Regions from separate parts of the Cellulomonas dongxiuzhuiae genome, predicted to be linked through region 2. Evidence: riboswitches for the same ligand, from Rfam matches in the RefSeq annotation. Region 2 holds a riboswitch; each other region holds the start of a gene.
The links. A riboswitch is a leader RNA that binds a small molecule or an ion and turns the genes downstream of it on or off. The one in region 2 is predicted to bind thiamine pyrophosphate.
Positions count from the first base shown of each region.

Region 1: linked by a shared signal. The riboswitch ahead of thiO (glycine oxidase ThiO) and the one ahead of thiD (bifunctional hydroxymethylpyrimidine kinase/phosphomethylpyrimidine kinase) in region 2 are both predicted to bind thiamine pyrophosphate.
Region 3: linked by a shared signal. The riboswitch ahead of KKR89_RS14985 (ABC transporter substrate-binding protein) and the one ahead of thiD (bifunctional hydroxymethylpyrimidine kinase/phosphomethylpyrimidine kinase) in region 2 are both predicted to bind thiamine pyrophosphate.
Region 4: linked by a shared signal. The riboswitch ahead of KKR89_RS01105 (thiamine ABC transporter substrate-binding protein) and the one ahead of thiD (bifunctional hydroxymethylpyrimidine kinase/phosphomethylpyrimidine kinase) in region 2 are both predicted to bind thiamine pyrophosphate.

Region 1 covers NZ_CP076023.1:508,292-512,942, reverse strand. Annotated here, with positions in the region: gene KKR89_RS02420 (cellulase family glycosylhydrolase) at 1-568, shown strand, start outside; gene KKR89_RS02415 (hypothetical protein) at 581-1,024, opposite strand; gene KKR89_RS02410 (DUF5995 family protein) at 1,198-1,995, shown strand; gene thiE (thiamine phosphate synthase) at 2,020-2,691, opposite strand; TPP riboswitch at 2,708-2,815, shown strand; gene thiO (glycine oxidase ThiO) at 2,806-4,014, shown strand; gene thiS (sulfur carrier protein ThiS) at 4,011-4,325, shown strand; gene KKR89_RS02390 (thiazole synthase) at 4,322-4,651, shown strand, end outside.
Region 2 covers NZ_CP076023.1:1,775,359-1,780,009, reverse strand. Annotated here, with positions in the region: gene KKR89_RS07980 (HAD family hydrolase) at 1-451, opposite strand, end outside; gene thiD (bifunctional hydroxymethylpyrimidine kinase/phosphomethylpyrimidine kinase) at 498-1,970, opposite strand; TPP riboswitch at 2,020-2,118, opposite strand; gene KKR89_RS07970 (TrpB-like pyridoxal phosphate-dependent enzyme) at 2,283-3,593, shown strand; gene KKR89_RS07965 (LLM class flavin-dependent oxidoreductase) at 3,694-4,651, shown strand, end outside.
Region 3 covers NZ_CP076023.1:3,307,316-3,311,966, reverse strand. Annotated here, with positions in the region: gene KKR89_RS14990 (amidase family protein) at 1-1,409, shown strand, start outside; TPP riboswitch at 1,585-1,678, shown strand; gene KKR89_RS14985 (ABC transporter substrate-binding protein) at 1,865-2,890, shown strand; gene KKR89_RS14980 (ABC transporter permease) at 2,887-3,657, shown strand; gene KKR89_RS14975 (ABC transporter ATP-binding protein) at 3,650-4,489, shown strand; gene KKR89_RS14970 (septum formation family protein) at 4,458-4,651, opposite strand, start outside.
Region 4 covers NZ_CP076023.1:242,431-247,081, reverse strand. Annotated here, with positions in the region: gene KKR89_RS01110 (ABC transporter permease) at 1-904, opposite strand, end outside; gene KKR89_RS01105 (thiamine ABC transporter substrate-binding protein) at 1,034-2,140, opposite strand; TPP riboswitch at 2,227-2,358, opposite strand; gene KKR89_RS01100 (DUF4235 domain-containing protein) at 2,437-2,706, shown strand; gene KKR89_RS01095 (hypothetical protein) at 2,722-3,648, opposite strand; gene KKR89_RS01090 (hypothetical protein) at 3,645-4,121, opposite strand; gene KKR89_RS01085 (phytoene desaturase family protein) at 4,237-4,651, shown strand, end outside.

The DNA of each region.
Region 1 (4,651 bases), 1.3 Mb from region 2:
GTTCGGCGTGCGGCGCGAGCTCGCGTACGGGCTCGTCGACCCGATCGACGACGACGAGGTCGTGCTGACCTTCGAGGCGGACCTCGGGTCGCTGCACACCGGTGACGTCCTGCGGTTCCGCGTCGCGGGCAACGCCGAGGGCCGCGCGTACCTGCCCGTGACGGTGCTCCTCGCGACGGTCGTCGCGCGCGACGCGCACGGGCGGCCCGCGGTCGTCGTCAAGGACCACGGCCCCGGGCGCGCGGTGCTGTGCACCTACCCGCTGGAGTACCTGGCGAGCGCGCAGGGGCGGGTCAACCCCGAGGACACGTGGCGCCTGTACGACGCGCTCGCCACGGTCGCCGGGGTCGAGCGCCCGGTGCGCGTGCCCGACGACCCCCGGGTGCTGGTCGACCGGCTCGTGCAGGGCGACGGGCGCGAGGTCGTCGTGCTGGTCAGCGAGCACGCGCAGGCCGTGAGCGTCACCCCCGAGGTGGCCGACGGCCGGCTGGAGCAGCTCGACGGGTCGCCGGTCGAGGCCGTGGACCTCGAGCCGTACGGGACGGTGGTGCTGCGGCGGCGGCGATGAGACGTGACCCCGCTACGGCTCGAGGAACTGGTCGGCGATGTTGCTGACCAGGCGGTTCGCGTCGATGTCGTAGCCCCGGCCCGCCGGAGTAGCCGTGATGCGCCTCCCGTCGATCCAGGCGCGCAGCGCGTCCTCGGCTGAGTCGTCGTCCAGCCGACGGGCCCGGAAGACCACGGTCGCCGGTTGGACCGGCATGGCCGCGATCGCCTCCAGCACCGCGAGGTCGTCCGCGTGCTCGCTCGCGTCCTCCGGCGCGAAGCACCGCGGGACGGGTCGGTCCAGCTCCGCGTCCGGGTCCAGCGTCACGATGACCTGTGCCCGGGCCACCGCCCGCGACAATCGGTCGAGCTGGGGCGCGAGCGTGCTGATGGTCCGGTTCCCCGGTTCGCTCACCGCGTGGTTGAGCACCGCCGCTGCGGCGGCGACGGCGTCGAGGGCGTCGGTCGGGCTGATCATGGCTCCTCCTTCGGACGACGGGCCGCGGGAGTGCGACCCACCCTTGCCACGGGGAGGCGAAAAACGGAAACCGGGCGTGCCCCGCGCGCTGCGATCGGCCATCGTGGACGTCACAGGACCGCCACGATCGACGCACGCCACGCGCCCGGTCGGGAGCGGAGAGGAGCCGACGGATGGACGCAGCCGAGACCGGCCGCCCCGGCGCACCGCCCGACGCCCGCGACCTGCGGCGCCTCGCGGGGCTCGCCGGGGACACCCCACCGACGTCGATCCCCGAGGTCGTCGAGCGGCTGGAGGCCATCCTCGACGAGGCCGCGAGGTCCTCACCCCGGGGGCCGGACGACGGCATCGCGTCGTTCACCCGGCTCTACCTCACCATCACCCGCCGGATCGGCGAGATGGTCGCGAGCGGGGAGTTCCGGTCGTCACCGTTCCTGGTGCGGCTCGACCTGGAGTTCGCCGAGCGGTTCTTCCGGGCGTTGCGCGACCACGCCGACGACGCCCGGACGGCGCCCGGGGTGTGGCGCGTGCTGTTCGACAACCGCAGCGACCCGCACGTGGCGCCCGTGAACTTCGCGGTGCTGGGCGTGAACGCCCACATCAACTACGACCTCGCCCCTGCGCTCGTCGCCACCTGGCGCACCGTCCCGCCCGACGGCGACGGCGCCGACAGCGCGCAGCACCACGACTACGACCTGGTCAACGACGTGTTCGCGCTCGAGATGGACGGGCTGCGCGAGGAGCTCGGGTCGCTGCTGTCCGGCGGACCCGACGGCGCACCGTGGGACGTCAGTGCGAACTGGCTCTCCGACCTCGTCGTCACGTTCACGCGGGACCTCGCGTGGATCGAGGCGACACGCGTGTGGCGGCAGGGCGCGACCCCGCAGGCTTGTGCGGACTCGGAGCGACGGCTCGACGCGATCGCCACGTTCATCGGCCAGGGGGTGCTGCGGGCGCCGCTCCCGTTCTGACGTCCGGGCCACGTCCCCGCGGCCTCACCCGGGGACCGGGGCCACGAGCGCACGCAGCCGGGCCGCGGCACGCTGCGGGTCGGACGCCTGCGTGAGCGCGCGCACGACGACCACGCGGCGCGCGCCCGCGGCGACGACGTCGGGGAGCAGCGCCTCGTCGATCCCGCCGATCGCGAACCACGGCGTCGTCGGCGCGGCGGCGGCCACCGCACGGACGGCGTCGAGCCCGACGGGCTCGCGGCCCGGCTTGGTGGGGGTCGCCCGCACGGGTCCCACGCAGAAGTAGTCGACGTCGGGGTCGTCGTCCGCCGCGGCTGCGGCATCGCCGCCGCCCGACGAGCGCCCGAGCAGCACGCCCGGCCCGACGAGCGCCCGCGCCTGCGCGACCGGCAGGTCCCGCTGGCCGGTGTGCAGCACGTCGGCGCGCAGAGCCACCGCGAGGTCGGCCCGGTCGTTGACCGCGAACAGGGCCCCGTGCTCGTGCGCGAGGTCGCGGACGCGGGCCCCGATCGTGAGCTCGTCGACGACGTCGAGCGTGCGGTCACGCAGCTGGACCACGTCGACGCCGCCCGCCAGCACCGCGTGCAGGAACCGGTCGAGGTCGCCGGTCGCGCGCCGGGCGTCGGTGCACAGGTACAGGTGCGCGTCGGCGAGGCGGACGCGGCGTTGCGCGCGGACGTCGGAGGCGTCGGACATGTCGGGCAGCGTAGTGTGGTCGGCGCACGGGAGCCCCGCACGGAGCGGGGCTGAGAGGGCGTCAGAGCCGACCGTCGAACCTGATCTGGGTCATGCCAGCGAAGGGAGCACCCCGTGGCGAGCCCTGCCCGCCCCACCCCCCGCACGTCCTCGGCGAGCGTCGACGTCCTGGTCGTCGGCGGCGGGATCATCGGCCTGACCGCCGCCTGGCGCGCGCTCCGCGCCGGGTCGCGCGTCACCGTCGTCGACCCGGACCCGGGCGGCGGGGCCACGCACGCAGCCGCCGGCATGCTCGCGCCCGTCTCGGAGGCCGAGCACGGCGAGCACGGGCTCGCGCGCGTCAACGTCGCCTCGGCCGCCCTGTGGAGCGGGTTCGCCCGCGAGCTGACCGCCGCGTCCGGCGTGGACGTCGGCCTGGCGGCGTCCGGCACGCTGACCGTCGCGTACGACGCGGCCGACGCGCAGCGGTGCCGCGACCTGCTCGCGCTCCAGCGGTCCTGGGGCCTGGACGTGCACGAGGTGACGTCGGCGGAGGCCCGCGAGCGCGTCCCGCTGCTCGGGCCCCACCTGGGTGCCGCGACGTGGGCGGCCGGTGAGCAGCACGTCGACCCGCGTGCCGTGGTGCGTGCGCTGCGCGCGGTGCTCGGCCGGGACGCGCGCGCCCGCGTCGTGCCGGCCGCCGCCGCCGGGCTGGTGCGTGACGGCCGGGGCGACGTCGTCGGCGTCCGCACCGCGGACGGCGGGACCCTGCGTGCCGACCTCGTCGTGCTCGCCGCGGGGGCGCGGTCGGCGGACGTCGTGCGCGACGTGCCGGAGGTGGCGGTGCCCGTGCGTCCCGTGGTCGGCACGACGCTGCGGCTCGACGCGCGCGCGGCACCCTGGTTCGCCGGTCTGCCCGTGCTGCGCGGCACCGTGCAGCACCGGCCCGTCTACCTCGTGCCGCGCGCGAGCGGTGAGGTCGTCGTCGGGGCGACGAGCGACGAGGGCGCAGCGCAGGACGGCACCCGCTCCGGTGACGTCTTCGCGCTGCTGCGCGACGCCCGCGCGCTCGTCCCCGGCATCGACGAGCTGCCGCTGGTCGACGTCACGACGCGGGCCCGCCCGGCGACGCCCGACCACCTGCCGCTGGTCGGGCACAGCGGCGTACCGGGCCTGCTCCTCGCGACGGGGCACCACCGCAACGGCGTCCTGCAGACGCCCCTGACGGCCGCGACCCTCGACGCCCTGCTCGCGGGCACCGACCCGCCCGACGCCGCACGGCCGTGCGACCCGCAGCGGATGCTCACCCGCACCGCACCGACCACCTCCGGAGGCCCCGCATGACCCAGACGCGCACCACCGACCCCCGCACGGCCGACACCGAAGAGCTGCCGGTCGTGGCCGCGGCACCCGCCCAGGTCGTGACGGTCAACGGCCTCCCGCAGCCGTGGGACCCCGGCCTGACGGTGGCGACCGTCGTCCAGGGCCTGCTCTCCGACGCCACGACCGCTCCCGCGGGGTGCGCCACCGGGACCACGCCCACGGGTGTGGCCGCGGCGCTCGACGACGCGATCGTGCCGCGCGGCCTGTGGACGCACACCCCGGTGCCCGCCGGCGCGCGGCTCGAGATCGTCACGGCGGTGCAGGGCGGATGACCACGCCGACCGCCCCCGACGCCCCCGCCGCGGCGCCCGTCCTCGCGCCGTGGGACGGGGACGACCCGCTCGTCGTCGCCGGGACGGTCGTCGGGCCGCGCCTCGTGCTCGGCACCGGTGGCGCACCGAACCTCGACCGGCTCGAGGACGCGCTCGTCGCGTCGGGCACGCGCCTGACCACCGTCGCGCTGCGGCGCGTCCGCCCGGGCGGCGAGCAGTCGGTGTGGGCGCTGCTGACGCGCCTCGGCATCCGCGCGCTGCCCAACACCGCGGGCTGCTTCACGGCGCGCGAGGCTGTGCTGACCGCCGAGCTCGGCCGTGAGGCG
Region 2 (4,651 bases):
CGACGTACAGCACCTGGCCCGGCGGCAGGTCGAGCTCGCTCAGCACGCGCGCGAAGAACGCCGGCGCGGGCTTGGCGACGCCCCAGCGCGCTGACGACGCGACGAGCCCGAGGTCGACGCCCGCGGCACGCAGCTGCTCCTCGGCGGCCGCCGGCTGGTTGCCGGCGATCGCGACGACGTACCCGGCCGCGCGCAGCGCGTGCAGCGTGGGGAGCGCGTCGGGGTAGAGGTCCACGGCGCCGATCGTCGACCGCGTCACCGGTGGGTCGACCCCGAGGACGTCCCACACGCGCGCGTGCGGCTCGCCGCGCTCCACCAGCGCGCCCAGGACCCCCATGAGCGCGAGCGGCGTCACACCGACGTCGTGGGCGGCCCGGGTCCAGGCGCGCGTCTCGTCGACGATCGTCTCCCCGACGTCCAGGACCACGGCGCGCACGTCCACGGCGACCACTCTGCCGCACCGTGCCGCCCGGGTCGCCCGGCGCCGCCCCCCGCGGTCACCGGGACGGCGCGAGCGCCCGGACCTGGTCGAAGAACGCGACCTCGTGCCGGCACGACGTGACGAACGCCGCGAGCATCCGCGCGCGCGTCGCGGCACCGACCTCGCGAGCGGCGGCGTCGGCCAGGTCGCAGGCCCGCGCCGAGGCCGCGGCGAACGCCGGGTCGCCGTACGTCCCGACCCAGTCCCCGTACGGGTGCCCCGCCAGGTCACCGGCGCGCACCAGGATGCGGGCGCCGATGTCCGCGTAGAGCCAGTAGCACGGGAGCACCGCGGCCACGACCTCCGCGTACGAGCCCGTGGCCGCCACGGCCAGCACGTGGTCCACGTACGCGGTCGTGGCGGCGCTCGCCGGGCCGGACCAGCGCGTCCCCGCGCGTGCCAGGCGCTCGGCGTGCAGAAGCGTCTCGACGTCCAGGCAGCGGGCAGCGCCCTGCGCGAAGAACACCTGCGCCACGCCGTCCGGGGCCAGCTGGCTCGCCCGCGCGAGCACGCGGGAGTACTGCGCGAGGTAGAGGGCGTCCTGGTGGAGGTACTGCTCGAACTCCTCGACGGGCAGCGACCCGTCGGCGAGCCCGCGCACGAACGGCAGGTCGTCGCACGCGGCCCGCAGGTCCGCGACGCGGTCCCACGCGTCGGCACTGAACGGCCGCGCGCCGAGGGCGGGTGCGTGGTGGAGGTGGTCGACGGGCCCGCGTCCGGACCCGACCCCGAGCGCCTCGCCCGCGGCGATCGCGCCGGTGAGCCACTCCTTCGCCTCGCGGACCGCGGTCACCCAGTCGGGCCGACGGGGCCGCAGGGCGGCGACGGCCGCCGAGAGCGAGCAGCCCGTGCCGTGCGTGCTGGTGGTGCTCACGCGAACCGCGTCGAGCTCGGTCACCGTGGTCGCGTCGACCACGGCGTCGGGGCTCGCGTCCCCCGGCAGATGGCCGCCCTTGAGCAGCACGGTCACGTCCGCGGCGGTCGCGAGCCGGCGGGCCTGGCGCACCGCGTCGGCCCACGTGGCCGCGGTGCCCTCACCCAGCAGCACGCCCAGCTCCGGGAGGTTGGGGGTCACGAGGTCCGCCTGCGCGACCAGCCGGCGCACCGCGTCCTGCGCGTCGGCGTCGAGCAGCCGGTCCCCGCTGGTCGCGACCATGACCGGGTCGAGCACGACCACCGGGGGCCGCGTGTGCGCGAGCCACGCCGCGACCTCGTCCGCCACGGCCCGGGTGCCGACCATGCCGATCTTGACGGCGTCGACCGTCACGTCGTCGCTCACGGCGTCGAGCTGGGCGCGCAGGAAGGCGACGTCGGGCACGTGGACCGCCCGCACGCCGTGCGTGTTCTGCGCGACGAGCGCGGTGACCACGGCCATGCCGTACGCGCCGTGCGCCGCGAACGACTTGAGGTCCGCGTGGATGCCCGCGCCCCCCGTCGGGTCGGTGCCCGCGACGGACAGGACCCGCACGCGGCTGCCTGCGCAGCTCATCGGGTCAGCGCCGGCAGCGCGGCGGCGAGGTCGTGCGGGGACAGGACGGCAGACGTCATGAGGACATCCCTTCGCTCGTACGAACGAGATCAGGTTCGACGGGTGTGATCTCAGCCCTGCTCGGTACAGGGCACCCCGTGTCTCGGGTCGACCCTAGACCGTGGCGTCCGGCCCGCCATCTCGTGGTCTCGACCCTCGGACGCGCGCAGGCACCGGGGGCTACGCTCCCCGTGCGGGTCGTCGACGGCGGGACCTACGCGGGCGGTCCGGCTCCGACCACGCGCGCCCCCGCGCCCGAACCTGCGAGGCGAGATGACCACCTCCCCCGGCACGACCCGACCCGCACCGCTGACCGACCCGGTCGGCACCGTCGTCCCGTCCGCCGTCCCGACGCACTGGTACAACCTCGCGGCCGACCTGCCCGAGCCGTGCCCGCCCGCGCTGCACCCGGGCACGCGTGAGCCGTTGACGCCCGACGACCTCGCGCCGCTGTTCCCGATGGCGCTCATCGCGCAGGAGGTCTCGACCGAGCGGTGGGTGGAGATCCCGCAGACGGTCCGGGAGATCTACGCCCTGTGGCGCCCGGCACCGCTGCTGCGCGCGCGACGCCTGGAGCGCGCGCTGGGGACGCCCGCGAAGATCTACTACAAGTACGAGGGCGGCTCCCCCGCCGGCTCGCACAAGCCGAACACCGCCGTCGCGCAGGCGTACTACAACGCCCTCGAGGGCATCACGCGGCTCACGACCGAGACGGGCGCCGGGCAGTGGGGCGCCTCGCTGTCGATGGCCTGCGCGCTGCTCGGCCTCGGGTGCGAGGTCTGGCAGGTCCGCGCGTCCTACGACGGCAAGCCCTACCGGCGCATGCAGATGGAGACGTACGGCGCGACGTGCCACCCGTCACCGTCGGACCTCACCGCTGCGGGCCGCGCGATGCTGGCGGCCGACCCGACGACCACGGGGTCGCTGGGCATGGCGATCAGCGAGGCCGTCGAGGTCGCGGCGAACGACCCGAAGGCGCACTACGCGCTGGGCTCGGTGCTCAACCACGTCCTGCTCCACCAGAGCGTCATCGGTCAGGAGGCACTCGCGCAGCTCGACGAGCTGGGCGAGACCGCCGACGTGGTGTTCGGGTGCGCTGGCGGCGGGTCGAACCTGGCGGGGCTGAGCTTCCCGTTCCTCGGCCGCAACCTGCGCGACGGGGCGACGACCCGCGTCGTGGCCTGCGAGCCGGCGGCCTGCCCGTCGATGACCCAGGGCGAGTACCGGTACGACTTCGGTGACGTCGCGGGCCTGACGCCGCTGCTCAAGATGCACACGCTCGGCAAGGACTTCGTGCCGCCGCCCATCCACGCGGGCGGGCTGCGGTACCACGGCATGGCTCCGATGGTCTCCCACGCCTACGCGCTGGGGCTCCTGGACGCCGTCGCGGTCGAGCAGGACGCCGCCTTCGCCGCCGGCATCGAGTTCGCGCGGGCCGAGGGCATCATCCCGGCGCCCGAGTCGACGCACGCCCTGGCGGCTGCGTTCGCCCACGCGCGGGCCGCGACGACGGACGAGACGATCCTCATCGGCCTGTCGGGCAACGGCGTCCTGGACCTGCCCGCCTACCACGACTACGTCTGACGTCACGGCAGGGCCGTGACCACGACGTGGGCACCGTCTTATCTTGACCCTTCTTGTCGGCTTATCGTCTCGGGGAGGCACACCGGCACAAGGAGTCCGCATGGGCACGCACTTCCTCTGGTACATCCCCAACACCGTCGAGCCCGGTCACCGCGGTGACGACACGGCCGACGGCTGGGGCTCGCTCGACCTGTCGACCGAGCTGGCGCGCGCCGCCGAGGCGCACGGGTGGGAGGGTGCGCTCATCGGGACGGGGTGGGGCCGGCCCGACACGTTCACCGTCGCCACCGCGCTCGCTGCCCGCACGACCACCTTCCAGCCGCTCGTGGCCGTCCGCCCCGGCTACTGGCAGCCCGCCCACTTCGCGAGCGCCGCCGCGACCCTGGACCGGCTGTCCGGCGGTCGGCTGCTCGTCAACGTCGTCAGCGGGCACGACGGCGTCGCGCAGTACGGCGACACGGCCGGGGACCAGGCGCAGCGGTACGCGCGGACGCGGGAGTTCCTCGACCTCGTCCGACGCCTGTGGACCCAGGAGCACGTCACGTTCCACGGCGAGCACTACCGGGTCGACGACTCGACCCTCGCACCGCGCCCCGTGGCTCGCCCGGGCCGTCCGCACCCGCGCCTCTACTTCGGCGGCGCGTCGCCGGCCGCCGAGCGCGTCGCCGCCGCCGAGGCCGACGTCCAGCTCTTCTGGGGCGAGCCGCTCGACGGGGTCGCCGAGCGGGTCGCGCGCCTGCGGGCACTGAGCGACGAGGTCGGGCGGCGGCACCCCCCGCTCGAGTTCGGCCTGCGGGTCACGACGCTCGTGCGTGACACCACGCAGGAGGCGTGGCACGACGCCGAGGAGAAGGTGGCACGCATGGCCGAGACCGCGGGGACCCGGCCGCCCGACCCGCTGCGCCGACGTGCCGTGGGTCAGCAGCGCCTGCTGGAGCTGGGCGCCCGCGGGGACGTCCTCGACTCCTGCCTGTACACCGCGCCGGGGCGGTACGGCGGCGGGGGCGCGGGCACGACGTGGTTGGTCGGCTCCGCCGCGGACGTGGCCGCCGCGCTGC
Region 3 (4,651 bases), 1.5 Mb from region 2:
AGCGGATCACGGCGTACGACGACACGCTCGTCGACACCGGGGCGGGCGGCCGGCCGCTCAGCTCGATCATCGCCGTCAGCGACGTCGCGCTCGCCGCGGCGGCCGCCGCCGACGCCGAGCGTGCCGCGCACGGCATGACCAGCCCCCTGCTCGGCGTGCCGGTGGCCGTGAAGGACAACTACGACACCCTCGACATGCCCACCACGGGCGGCTGCGGCTGCTGGCAGGACAACCAGACGACGACGGACGCGACGATGGTCGCGGGCCTGCGGGAGGCCGGCGCGGTGGTCCTGGCCAAGGCGGGCCTCGACGAGTTCGCGTACGGGTTCGTCTCCGAGTACTCGGCGGGCCTGCCGGTGGGCGGCACGGTGCGCATCGCCAGCCCGTACGCCACGTCGCGCAGCGCGGGCGGCTCCAGTGGTGGCACGGGTGCCGCGATCGCGGCGAACCTCGCCGGCATCGGGTTCGGCACCGACACCGGTGGCTCGATCCGCGTGCCGTCGTCGTACAACCAGCTGGTGGGTGTGCGTCCCACCGTCGGCCTCGCGAGCCGCGACGGGATCATCCCGCTCGCGCTCAGCCAGGACACCGGCGGGCCGATGGCGCGCTCCGTGCTCGACGCGGCGGTCGCGCTCGACGCCGTCGTGGGCGTCGACGACGCGGACCCGGTGACGGCCTCGCAGGCCGGGCTCGTCCCCGAGTCGTACGCCGCGTCGCTGGACGCCGACGCGCTCGACGGCGCCCGCATCGGGTACCTGCCGTCGATGATCGGCACCAACCGCACCACGGTGCGGCTGTGGGCCGAGGCCCGTGCGGCGCTCGAGGCGCGCGGCGCCACGCTCGTCGAGGTGCCGTCGTCCGCGGAGCTCAACGCGGTGCTCGCCGAGCCGAGCGGCAGCACCGACGAGTTCCGTCGGGACCTCGCCGGGTACGTCGAGCGGCACCTGTCGCCCGCGGTGCAGGCGCGCACGATCGAGGACATCCTCGCGGGCGGCCACTATGTGACGTCCCGCCGGAGCACGTACCTGCAGCGGGCCGCCGTCACGGACGAGCAGTACGAGGCGTGGGCGGGTCCGCAGGGCTCGCACACCCGGGCGCTCGCGAACGGGCGCACGTTCGTCACGCAGCTGCTCGACGACCTCGACCTCGACGCCATGGCGTACCCGAGCGGCACGCCCTACGGCACGCACAGCACCAACATGCGGCTGAGCCCCAACTCGGGTCTGCCGGCCGTGACGGTGCCGATGGGACAGGCGACCGCGGCCGACGCCACGATCACGGGCGCGGGGGTCAACCTCGAGCTGGTCGGTCGCGCGTTCGACGAGGGCACGCTCCTGGGCCTCGCGTACGACTTCGAGCAGACCACGCGGGCGCGCACGTCGCCTGCGCTGTACGGCCCGCTCGGCTGAGCACGCCGCCGCGGGACGCCCGCGGCACCACGGGCAGGACGACCCCCGACCGGGCACCCCGGTCGGGGGTCGTCGTGCGTCCGGAGCCGGCCGGGCCCGTGGCCGGCGGGGCGGTCGGCGGACCACAGTGCGGACGGGACCGCGACGTGCGCGACGGGCCTGGCTAGGGTCGATGCGTCGTGACACGGGGTGCCGCACCAGCGGCTGAGATCACACCCGTCGAACCTGATCTAGGTCGCACTAGCGAAGGGATGTCGCGCATGTCTCCCATGCGTCCACCGCTGCACGCCCACCCGCACCGACGCCGGGGGCCCGCCGCCACCTGACGCCGCCGCGTCCCTGCCTCATCGGTCGCACCCGTCGGTCCCACCCGCGCCCGCGCCCACGTCCGTGGCCGCGTGGCGTCGCTGCGCCGTGCCCGCACGCCCCGCCACCTCGGCCATCCGGAGACTCCCATGCCTCGACCCCGTCTCGCCCCGACCGTCGCCCTCATCGCCGTCGTGCTCGCGTCGGCCGCCTGTACCGACGGACGCGGCACCGCCGCCGCAGCCGACCGCACGGTCGTGCGGTTCGCGCTCGACTGGACCCCCAACACCAACCACACCGGCCTCGAGGTCGCCCTCGCCAAGGGCTGGTTCGACGACGCGGGCCTCGACGTCCAGGTGCTGCCCTCCACAGCCGTCCAGCCCGACGCGCTCATCGACGCCGGCGCCGCCGAGGCGGGCATCAGCTTCCACGGCGACTCCGTCCTCGCGCAGGCGGCCGGTGCCGACGTGGTCGCGGTGCTCGCGCCGCTGCAGCACTGGGCGTCGGCGATCGGCGTGCGCGCCGACGACACGACGATCACCCGGCCCCGCGACCTCGACGGGCGCGTCTACGCCGGGTTCGGCGGCCCCGCGGAGGTGCCGCTGCTGCAGGCGGTGATCCGCGCCGACGGCGGCCGCGGTGATCTCACGTCGGTCACCCTGGGGACCAGCGCGTACGCCGCGCTGTACGCGGGGGAGGCCGACGTCGCGATCCCGTTCGTCGCGTGGGAGGGGCTCGAGGCGCAGCGGCTGGGGACGCCGCTGCGGTACTTCCGGTACACCGACTACGGGTTCCCCGACGCGTACGCGGTGCTCGTCGACGCCCGTCGGTCCTGGGTGGCCGAGGAGCCCCAGGCGGCGGCCGCGTTCGTCGACGCGCTGCGCCGGGGCTACGCGTACGCGGCGGACCACCCGGACGAGGCCGCGGAGATCCTCGTCGCCGCGCACCCCGACGCGTTCGCGGACCCCGCCATGGTGGTGGAGAGCCAGCGCCTGCTCGCGCGCGACTACATGCGCGCCGACGACGGCACGGTCGGCGGCATCGACACCGCACAGCTCGCGGGGTACGGCGACTTCCTGTTCGACCAGGGGCTGCTCAGCGGCCCGGACGGCGAGCCGCTGACGCGTCGCCCCGACTGGGCGACCTACCACGTCGACCTCGGCGGCGGGTCGTGACGGGCACGCCCGGGCGGCTGGCCCCCGTGGGCCTGGGCGTCCTCGCGCTGCTCGCGGCCTGGCAGGTCGTCGTCGCGACGGGCGGCGTGGCGCCCCGCCTGCTGCCGTCGCCGGCGCGGGTCGCGCAGCAGGCGTGGACCCACCGCGAGACCCTGGCGGGGCACACGGGCGCGACGCTCACGGTGACGCTCGTGGGGTTCGCGGTCTCGGTGGTGGTCGCGGGGGCGCTCGCCGTGACGCTCGACCGGCTGCCGCGCCTGCGGGCGGGCGTCGTGCCGCTGCTGGTCGCGTCGCAGACCGTGCCCGTGCTCGTCGTCGCGCCGCTGCTGGTGCTGTGGTTCGGGTTCGGGCTGGCGCCCAAGGTCCTCGTCGTGACGCTCGTGACGTTCTTCCCGGTCGCGCTGGGCCTGGTCGAGGGGTTCGCGGCGGCCGGCCCCGGCGCGTCGGCGCTGCTGGCGACGATGGGGGCGAGCCGCCGGCAGGAGTTCGTGCACGTGCGCCTGCCCGCCGCGATGCCGCGCTTCTTCACGGCCCTGCGCATCGCCGTGACGTACGCGGTGGTCGGCGCCGTGGTCGCGGAGTACGCGGGCGCCGTGCAGGGGCTGGGCACCTACATGACGATGCAGCGCGCGGCGTTCCGCACCGACCTCGTCCTCGCCGCGGTCGGGGTGTGCGCCGCGCTCACGCTCGTCCTGTACGCGCTGACGTGCGGCGTCGAGCGCCTGGTCGTGCCGTGGGCGCGGCCCCGGCGGGTGCGTCGTGGGTGACGCGCTGCTGCAGGTCCGCGACGTGCACCTCGCGCTGCCCGCGCCCGGGGGGCCGCGGGCGGTCCTGGCGGGCGTCGACCTGCGCGTCGAGCGCGGCTCCTTCACGTGCGTCGTCGGCCCGTCGGGCTGCGGCAAGAGCACGCTGCTGGGCGTCGTCGCGGGGCTGCGGCACCCGGACCGCGGGCAGGTGCTGCTCGACGGGCGCGACGTCACGGGCACCACGGGCCACGCCGCGTGGATGCCCCAGGACGACCTGCTGCTCGAGTGGCGCACGGTCGTCGACAACGTCGCCCTCGGGCTCCAGGTGCAGGGGCTGCGCCGCCGCGAGGCGCGGGCGCGCGTGCGGGACCTGCTCGCCGGGTTCGGCCTCGCCGAGCACGCCGACGCGCGCCCCTCGGAGCTGTCCGGGGGCTTGCGCCAGCGCGCCGCGCTGGCCCGCACGGTCGTGCAGGGCCGCGACGTCCTGCTGCTGGACGAGCCGTTCGGCGCGCTCGACGCGCTCACCCGGCTGCACCTGCAGCGCTGGCTCGCCGCGACGTGGGCCGCGCACCGCTGGACCGTCGTCATGGTGACCCACGACGTGCGCGAGGCCGTGACCCTCGCGGACGAGGTCGTGCGCCTGTCCGACCGGCCCGCCCGCGTGGCGGTCCGTCACGTCGTGGACGACCCGCACCCGCGGCACCCGGCAGCCCTAGGCGCCGGGACCCGGCGCGTCGAGGCCGAGGTGCTCGCGGGTCTGGGGGTCCTCGACGGGCAGGACGCCCCCGGCGCGCCGGTAGGCGGCCGGGGGACGCCCGGTGTCAGAGCGCCGAGTCGCGCATCGACCCCGTGATGTCGGCGTCGGGGTGCAGGAGGATGCACTGGACGACGTCGTCGCCCTGCGCCCAGCCCTCTTCGGAGGGGGAGAAGAGGGTGTAGTCGAGGGTGGACTCCTCGTAGGCCTTGCCGACGAAGCCCGCGAAGGCGTCGTAGCAGAACTGCTCGGCGACGGTCG
Region 4 (4,651 bases), 1.5 Mb from region 2:
GCCCGGCGACGGTGACGGCCGTGACGGCGACCGCGACGGCGTCGAGCGGGTCGCGCAGCCGCACCGGGTGGGCGGTCGCGGCGGGCGCACCGAGGGCGAGCGCGCGCTCGGTGCGGGCCCGGGCACGCCCCGCGACGGACAGCGCGGCGACCACCACGACGAGCTGCACGACCGACAGCACCGCGGCGGCCCGCAGGTCGAGGAACTGCGTGGTCTGGATCCAGATCTCCGTCTCGACGGTCCCGTACCGGCGCCCGCCCAGCACCAGGACGGTCCCGAACGCCGTCGCGCAGAACAGGAACACGAGCGACGCGGCCGATGCGATCGCCGGGCCGAGCGCGGGCAGCGTGACGGTGCGCAGCACGCGCCACGGCGAGGCGCCCAGCGCGCGGGCGGCCTGCTCGGCGCGCGGGTCGAGGCGCTCCCACATGCCCCCGACGGTCCGGACCACGACGGCGTAGTTGAAGAACACGAGCGCGAGGACGATCGCGGTGAACGTGCCGTCCAGACCCAGGCCGCCCAGCAGCCCCCCGTCGACGAGCAGGGAACGGAACGCGACGCCGACGACGACCGTCGGCAGCACGAACGGGACGGTGACGAACGCGCGCAGCGCCCCGCGCCCGGGGAACCGGCAGCGGTACAGCAGGTACGCGCCGGGCACGCCGAGCAGCACGGCGCCGGCCGTGCCGAGCGCGGCCTGCGCGAGCGTCTGCCCGACGACCCGCCACGTGCGCGGCCGGGAGAACACGTCGCCGAACCCGCCCAGGTCGAGCCGCCCGTCGGCCACGAACCCGCGCCCGACGATCTCGGCGACGGGCCACACGAAGAACGCGGTGAGGAAGGCCAGCGGCACGACGACGGCCAGACCCCACCCGAGCCCGGCACGCCACCCGCGGCCGGGCACCCGCGCGCGTCCGCCACCGGGCGGCGCACCGGCACCCCGCGGACCCCGCGGACGGGGCGCGGGGTCCCGGTGCGGGGCCGGCGGCGGGGGCGCGGTGGCCGGGCCGGACGCGGGGGCGGCGGGCACGGGTCAGCCGATGACCGTGTCGGACCAGGTGGTGAGCCACTGCTCGCGGTGCTCCGCGACGTCGGCGGGCGCGACCGTGAACGGCTTCTCCGCGAGCGGCGCCCACGACACCCACTCCGGCGGCAGGTCGACGCTCGAGCTCACCGGGTACATGTACATCGACACCGGGATGTCGGCCTGCACGTCGTCGGACAGCAGGAACTCCAGGAGCTGCGCGGCGCCCTCGGGGTTGGCCGCCCCCGCCAGCACGCCCGCGTACTCGACCTGGCGGAAGCACGTGTCGAGCAGCGCGCGCGTCGTCGGGGCGTCACCGCCCTCGGGGACGGTGTACGGCGGCGACGACGCGTACGACAGCACGACGGGGCGCGGGCCGTCGCCGCCGCCCGCGGTGAAGTCGGTGTAGTAGGCCTCGGACCAGCCGTCGGCGACCTGCAGCCCGTTGTCCCGCAGGCCCGCCCAGTAGTCGACCCAGCCGTCCTCGCCGAACGCCCCGACCGTGGCCAGCAGGAACGCCAGGCCCGGGGACGACGTCACGGGGTCGGGCACGACGACGAGGTCGCGGTACGCCGGGTCGAGCAGCGACTCCAGCGTCGTCGGCTCGGGCACGCCGCGGGACGCGAACCACGCGGTGTCGACGTTGAGGCACACGTCGCCGAGGTCGACGGCGGTCAGGGCGCCGTCCTCGTCGCCCGGCACGGCGTGCTCCGCGGCGTCCTGCACCGCCGGGGCGTCGATCTCGACCGGCACGACGACGCCCTCGTCGAGCGCGCGCGACGCGAACGCGTTGTCGATGCCGAACACGAGGTCGCCCAGGGGCGCGTCCTTCGTCAGGACCAGCTGGTTGACCAGCGCGCCCGCGTCCGCCTGCTGCACGACCTGCACGCTCAGCCCCGACTCGTCCTCGAAGCGCTCCAGCAGGCCGTCGGACAGCGCGAACGACTCGTGCGTCACCAGCGTGACCGTGCCGGCCCCGGCGGTCGCCCCGTCCGCCGTCGGGCCGCCGGTCGCCGAGCACGCGGTCAGCGCGAGCAGCGCTGCGGCGGCGACCGCGGGGACGGCGGCGTGCCGGGCTCGGGTGCGTGCGGCGGTGCGGGGCCGGGGGGTGGTCATGTCGCGGTCGTCCTCCGTCGTGGTCGGAGAGGTCCCGCGCCCGCCGCGCACGGCACCGGGGACCGGGCCGCGCACGACGACCACGGGAGGAGAGAAGCCCGACTCCCTACGCCGGTACCAACCGGATCAGGTTCGAGGGTCTGCGGTGGTCCGCACTCTCAGCGTCCTCGTGCCGCACCCGGTCGGGCCCGGCAGCTGACGCTCCCCTGTCGTTCAGGGGCGATCCTAACCCCGACCTGTGGGATCGCCCGATGACGGGTAGCGTCCGTGCAGGCGAGGACGACGAGGAGGCCCGGATGACGAGCGACGAGAAGAAGCAGTCCATGAGCGCCAAGATCGTGGGCGCGGTGGTCGCGCTGGCGGCGACCTGGGTGGTGCACCGCGTGATCGACTCGGTGTGGGAGAAGACCAGGGGCCACAAGCCGCCCGCGGCGGACTCCAGCGAAGACGACATCAACTTCGGCGAGGTCGCCGCGGCGGCCGCCGTCACCGGCGCGGCCATCGGGCTCTCGCGCGTGCTCGCGACCCGCGGCGCCGCGAAGATCGCCGCGCGCATCGTCGGCTGACCGTCGTCGGCTGACCTACGGTCGCCGCGCGGCACCCCGCCGCGCGGCGACCGCACGCACGAGCGCAGCGGGGGCCTCGCGCAGCGGCACGTCGCGCGGCAGCCCCAGCGGCACGGCCACGGCCACCACGGTGAGCACCCACGCCCAGTAGTCCAGGCCGAGGAACGCCCAGATGCTCCCGTGCATCACGAGCACGGCCAGCGCGAACGGGATCCGGGTGGCGCGCAGCGCGAGCAGCACGGGCGCACCGAGCTCGAGGCAGATCGCGCCGCCGGCGAGCAGCTGCGGCAGCCACGGCTGGTCGGCGACCAGGTGGGTGAACCCGTCACCGAACGGGGATCTGCCCCAGCGCAGCACCCACGCCATGTTGTCGCCGACGACCCAGTCGATGCCGCTGTGCCGCAGCTTCTGCGCGCCCGTGAGGAAGTACACCGTGGCGACGACAGCCAGGGCGGCGCGCGGCGGCCAGCCCCACGCGACCCGCTCGTCGCGCGCGCCCACGTCCCTGCCGGGCACCCGGGCGAGCAGCAGGACGGCACCCACCGTGACCGTCAGGACGTCGTTGTGCATGACCTTGCCCGAGCTGCCCCACAGCCCCGCCAGGACCGTGTAGGCGACCCACGCGAGCGCGAAGCCGGCGCGCGGGCTGCGACGGGCGACGACGAGCGTCACGCCGACCAGGCCCGCGACCTGCAGGGCCACGAGCAGCCACGGCGGCACCGGCGCGGGGAACCAGCCGACCAGGGTGGCGCGGAACGTCAGGACCTCGGGCCGCTCGGCCACGAGCGTCCAGTCGCGGGTCGCGAGCCGCAGCCCGATGACGAGCGCGACGAGCGTGTGCACCTCGAGGAGGCGGAACGCCGGGCCCGGGGCGACCAGCCGGTCGTCGACGCGCGCGAGCAGCTCCCGGCGGCGCATGACCACGGGCGCCGCGGTGATCACGGGGCGACCTCGACGAGCAGCGTGCGGGACGTCTCGCGCCGTTCACCGGTGTCGGGGTCCAGCTCGAGCACGACCCGCTCCAACCGCGCGTCCGCGACGCCTCCGGGGTCGATGCCCGCGGCCCGCAGCCACGCCCGCACCATCGCCCGCTGCTCGCCCGGGGCGGCGTCGCGGACGCGTGGGTACTGCCGGCCCGTCGTGGCGACCACCGGGTTGCGCGGGTCCAGGCGCACGGGCGTGCGTGTGCCGTCGGGTGCGACCGCGACCAGCTCGACCGACGCCGCGGTGCCCGTGCGCACGTCGCTGAACAGCCGGTAGGCGGTCAGCGGCCACAGCTCGTGCTGGAACGCCGCGACGAGGAGCAGGAGGCCGACGGCGGACCAGGTCACGCCCCGCGCCCGGCGGCGCTCGCGCGTCTCGTCGTCCGCGGGTGCGCCCGTCGACAGCAGGCCTGCCTCACGACCGTCGCCCACACGTCCCTCGACCTTCTCGCGGCGCCCCGGATGTCCAGGTCGTCAGGTTACGGGCGGGCACGGCACCCGGGGGCGAGTTCGCGTCCTGGACGTGGACGACGCGAGAATGGCGCCCATGGACGTCGTCGTCGTCGGTTCCGGACCCAACGGTCTCGCTGCTGCGGTCACGATGGCGCGCGCCGGGCTGTCCGTCACCGTGCTGGAGGCACAGCCCACCGTCGGCGGCGGCGCACGCACGCTGGACCTCGGCCTGGCCGACGGCGTGGTGCACGACGTCTGCTCGGCGGTCCACCCGATGGCGTGGGCGTCCCCGTTCTTCCAGGCGTTCGGGCTCGAGCGCCGCGTCGAGCTGCTGGTCCCCGAGGTCTCGTTCGCCCAGCCGCTGCCCGACGGCCGCGCCGGGATCGCGTGGCACGACCTGGACCGGACGGTCGCGGGGCTCGACGAGGACGGGCCCGCGTGGCGCTCGCTCGTCGGTGCCCTGTCGCGGCACACCGACGACGTCGTGCGCGTCGCCCTCGGCGACAAGC